DNA from 2 places in the Peribacillus sp. FSL E2-0159 genome. Region 1 is predicted to be linked to the other one. Evidence: riboswitches for the same ligand, from Rfam matches in the RefSeq annotation. Region 1 holds a riboswitch; the other holds the start of a gene.

Region 1 (2,469 bases):
ATCACACCAAGCACAGGAATAATCGCAGCCGGCAGTCCGTACGAACATGGTTTTTTGACCAATGACCATTCCCTCTCCTTGGATGGTCGGCCCGAAGATTTCCAAAACCGGGAGTTTACTCACTTTCCATCCACTCCCGTCTGGCTTCGGCATAGCTTGTCGGCGTTTCGTATAGTCGAACAAATTCGACTCTAGCACCCTCATATTCTTTTAATGAAAGGGCTTCGGCCATTTTTTCATAAATCCAGACAACCATATTTTCAGCCGTTGTATTCATGAGCGGCAGGGTTTCATTCAAATAACGATGATCCAGGTGGATTTCAATTTCATTTTTCCATATATCCTTGATGTCCCCAAAATCTATCATCAACCCGCGTGAATCTGTATACCCGCTCAATCCGAAAATGACCTTATACGTGTGGCCATGCAGGTTCTTGCATTTTCCTTCATAGTCATGCAGATGGTGCGCCGCGTCAAAGGTGAATTCCTTACTCACGAGAACCCTCTTGTTTGTATACTTCAATTGGCTGCGCTGAATATCTTTATCTATTTTTTGGAGTTTATCCACTATAGTAAAACCGTACATCATGAAAGCACCTTCCGTCTGCTTACATAGTCATCCAGTCCTTTTTTCCGCAGATTACATGCCGGACAATCTCCACAACCGTCGGAGATGATTCCGTTATAGCAAGTCAGGGTCTTTTCGCGGACAAAGTCGAATGCGCCAAGCTGATCCGCAAGCTCCCATGTTTCCTCTTTATTAAGCCACATTAGCGGCGTATCAATCACGAATGACTGGTCCATCGACAAGTTCAGTGTCACATTCAACGATTTAATGAATACATCACGGCAGTCAGGATATCCGCTGAAATCCGTTTCACAGACACCGGTGACAATATGTTTAGCGCCAATCTGACTCGCCAGCACTCCGGCAAACGAAAGGAACAGCAAATTCCTCCCCGGTACGAACGTCGACGGCAATTCCCCGTCTTCTCCGTCCGCCACTGCAATATCACTTCTCGTCAATGCATTCGGTGCCAGTTGGTTCAGCAGCGACATGTCAAGGATATGATGATTCACACCCAATTCCTTGGCAATGTTTTGAGCGCATTCGATTTCCAAGCTATGCCGCTGATTATAATCGAACGTCACCGCTTCCACTTCCTCAAATCTCTCCAATGCCCAGAACAGGCACGTCGTACTGTCCTGACCTCCGCTAAACACAACCACTGCTTTTTCTTTCTTCTTCATTTCTATAAAACTCCTTTTTACGGAAAAAAACAGCACCCTAAGAATAGAGCACTGTTTCTCCTTAGTTTTTTTGAGAGGGTAGCTAGAACCTCTTCCGCCTTAACGCGGAATATTATATTTTTCCAAGTCAATAGTAACTTGAAAACGAATAGAAATCAAGATGTTTATATTTAGTGAATATTAAACCTGATGGAAAATTTGGTTATCCTTTCATTGCTTAAACATCCCATTTTTACCGATAAAAAAGAGTGAATAAATTATCGATAAAGGGGTCCATTAATTTGAAAAGCATTAAAGCAAAGGTATTGGTGGCATTTTCACTCATTATATCTTTATGCGTCATCTTAGGAGCTTTCAACATTTATAGCAGCAACAACCTTCGGGATACGATCGAAAAAATGCTCGTTGTATCGCAATCCGTTTTCAATCAAAGCGAGGATCTGACTCAATCAGCAAATGAAGTGCAGCAGGGCAGCAAACAAATAGCAACTACGATGTATGAACTTTCGGAGGGTTCGGAGTCACAAGCCAACCGGGCAGCTGATATGGTTCGCATGATGGATGATTTCAGCGACAGGATCGAGCTGGCCCACTTAGAAGGAGTAGATGTAGCTAAAAGTTCAACCGAAATCCTTTCCTTGACCAAGGAGGGCACCACTTTAATGCGCAATTCGGTCCAACAGATGCAATGTATTGATGGGATTGTCAAAAATGCCGTAGAGCAAGTGAAAGGGCTCGATTCTCAATCACAGCAAATTTCGCAGCTTGTGCAGGTCATCAAAGATATATCAAATCAAACCAATCTATTGGCGCTGAATGCTGCCATAGATGCTGCTCGTGCTGGTGAACATGGCAAGGGCTTTGCCGTCGTCGCCGATGAAGTGCGGAAACTCGCTGAAGAGGTCACACACTCCGTTGGGGATTTCACCAATATTGTCTCCGCCATTCAAACGGATTCAAAAACAGTCGTCCACTCTCTGGAAGATGGTTATACACAAGTGGATGAAGGCACGAAACAGATTACGCTCACAGGCCGAACCTTTGAAACAATCAATCACTCTGTCGGAAATATGGAAATGAAAATACAGCATATAACAGACGAATTGAACTATATCTCTACAAATAGCAAAAAAATCAATCAGGCTATCGAAGATATCGCAGCGGTTTCTGAAGAGTCCGCGGCTGGAATCGAACAAGTCTCCGCCTCCGCTCAGCAAT
Region 2 (2,469 bases), 1.9 Mb from region 1:
CTCGACAACCTCGATGATTTCCATCCAGGACATGTCCAGACCCAGTTCATTAGCATGGGAAATCTTATCCCGTAATTTCCGGATGGCATTCGCATCCTTTTTCCCTTTACTTTTCGAAAGGATTTGGAAGAAACACCTCAATTCTTTATCTTTATGTATGATATCGAATTTATCACTGATTTGTAGGCACTCTATTATATTGATATCCTCATTTTTATCGATTCTTCTTCTATATAATTCAGTTGCCTTTTCTAAACGGTCTTCGCTGATCATTGGATACCAGCTGCCATCGCCGAATCTATCAAGGATGATATCGCTCATCCTCATTTCCAATAAGGTAATATATCCGAATATAAGCATCCTGATCGGAGGCTTTTGAAGGTCGGCATGGGTAATCAACTTTTTAATTGAATTATTCTCTAATACGAACACCCTTGTTTTATTCTTGAAAATATGGAGAAGCTGGATCAAAGGTGTTGAATCCGAAACCATTTCCCTTGGTGAAAAGTTTCTCAAATATTCAGATATGCTTCCTTCACCTAGTTCTTCCCTTTCGATATAACCGATGATTTCCCCTTGATCTTGCACGGCCAATATATCAAAATTCTTTTTTTCCAATGCTTTCTGGATATCCACCGCCAGATCGTTTTTATGGCAACACTCAAGCTCCTGGGCAATGCTCTTAACCGTTATATTTTCTTCATAAAGAGTTTTAAGACTAAGATAGCTGCTATTGCTTTTTCTATGGCTTCCATTTAACACCTTTCAACCTCCGCTCAGGAACACTTTCTGCCCGATTTTCCACTTTAATCATAGACCGATAAAATGCATGCGGTCCCCACAAATAAAGTCCACCCTAGTGGACTCAATCACATTCATGTGAATCTTTTTGGCACCATTAATTAATCAAAAGCCATCAACTGCATTGCCTACCGCCGTTTCCTCATTCCCCTTTTCTTCCCACCCCTTACAAACATCCACCCAATCCTTCGCACCTGAATATTCAAATAATTCAGTGAGTGTAAGTTCTATTGCAGAGTTCGAACTGCCGCATGCCGGGAACAATGACTCAAAGCGCTTCATCGATACATCAAGAAAAACAGCTAAATCGTTTGCCAGACCAAACGGACAAACTCCTCCGATTGCATGGCCGGTCTGCTCAAGCACTTCTTCAGGTGACAGCATTCGTGCCTTGAAACCAAACGTCTGACGAAATTTCTTATTATCCACTTTCGCGTCCCCAGCGGCAACAACCAAAATTGCATTTTCACCTTCCCCCTTAAAGGAAAGAGTCTTAGCAATCCGCGCTGGAATAACACCGATGGTTTCCGCTGCTTCAATCACCGTAGCACTCGATGTTTCGAACTCCATTACATCGCCTTCCCGATTCCATTGTTTAAAATGGCTTTTGACACTCTCGATCGACATAAAATATTCACTCCTTTGAAGTACATATTGAAATAATATCATCCTTCATTGCAATAAATCAAAATCCTATTGGGCTACTTCTCCTGCTCGGAAACTTATAAATTAAAACCATTCTTTACAAATTGACGAAACAAGCTTACATGGGATACTATTAATCTTCGGATAAACGCCTAAACGTGGTTCGTAACCATCCCACGATAAAAAACTAGGGAGAGAGTAAAATGAATGTTCGTACACTCGTGATAAACGGGTTATTGGCTGCCTTATATGTGGCGGTCTCATTGGTGTTTAAACCAATAGCTTTTGAGATGTTCCAATTTCGTGTACCGGAAATGTTGAACCATCTGATTGTATTCAATAAAAAGTATATCTACGGTATCGTCGGCGGAGTCTTCATATCGAATCTGCTCTTTTCTCCGATGGTTCCATATGATTTGATTTTTGGGGTGGGGCAATCTCTGCTCGCCTTATTGCTCGTCATTTTTGTTTCGCGGTTCATAAAAAGCATTAAAGGACGGATGATTGCCACGATTATCTTTTTCACGTTCACAATGTTTTTAATTGCAATTGAACTGAACCTTGCCTTTGGCTTGCCATTCTGGCTAAGCTGGATGACTACAGCTGTCGGTGAGTTCGTTGTCCTCCTGATTGGTGCGCCAATCGTTTATGGAATGAACAAAAGAATTCAGTTTGAAAAGTGGCTTTAAAGGAATCTTCGAGACGTTAACCCACTATAATGGAAAAGAGCTGTCTGCATGATGCGGCAGCTCTTTTTTTTCACCAATGAACTCGAAAATGATAAACTATAAGTAAGAATGGTGGTGGCCCTTTGAAAAAAGTCCTGACCATAATTGGTCTACTGGTAATAGCAATATTTATTTACTCTAATGCAGAGTTGTTCACTTTGGTTTGGAAAAGTGATCTGGATTCTGTCATTGGCATATTGAAGGAAAACCTTTTACTTACATTTATTGTGACATTCGTATTGATGTTTGTACAAAATTCTTTTACAATCATCCCCTTAATTTTACTCCTGACTAT

The links. Region 1 has a riboswitch for preQ1 ahead of queC (7-cyano-7-deazaguanine synthase QueC). Riboswitches for the same ligand answer to the same signal wherever they lie in the genome.
Region 2: linked by a shared signal. The riboswitch ahead of NYE63_RS02610 (QueT transporter family protein) and the one ahead of queC (7-cyano-7-deazaguanine synthase QueC) in region 1 are both predicted to bind preQ1.

The regions. Positions count from the first base shown of each region.
Region 1 covers NZ_CP152053.1:4,426,680-4,429,148, forward strand. The annotation lists gene queE (7-carboxy-7-deazaguanine synthase QueE) at 1-123, opposite strand, end outside; gene queD (6-carboxytetrahydropterin synthase QueD) at 116-586, opposite strand; gene queC (7-cyano-7-deazaguanine synthase QueC) at 586-1,251, opposite strand; PreQ1 riboswitch class I at 1,307-1,349, opposite strand; gene NYE63_RS21645 (methyl-accepting chemotaxis protein) at 1,533-2,469, shown strand, end outside.
Region 2 covers NZ_CP152053.1:522,216-524,684, reverse strand. The annotation lists gene NYE63_RS02620 (hypothetical protein) at 1-762, opposite strand, end outside; gene NYE63_RS02615 (YbaK/EbsC family protein) at 907-1,428, opposite strand; PreQ1 riboswitch class I at 1,599-1,643, shown strand; gene NYE63_RS02610 (QueT transporter family protein) at 1,650-2,135, shown strand; gene NYE63_RS02605 (VTT domain-containing protein) at 2,258-2,469, shown strand, end outside.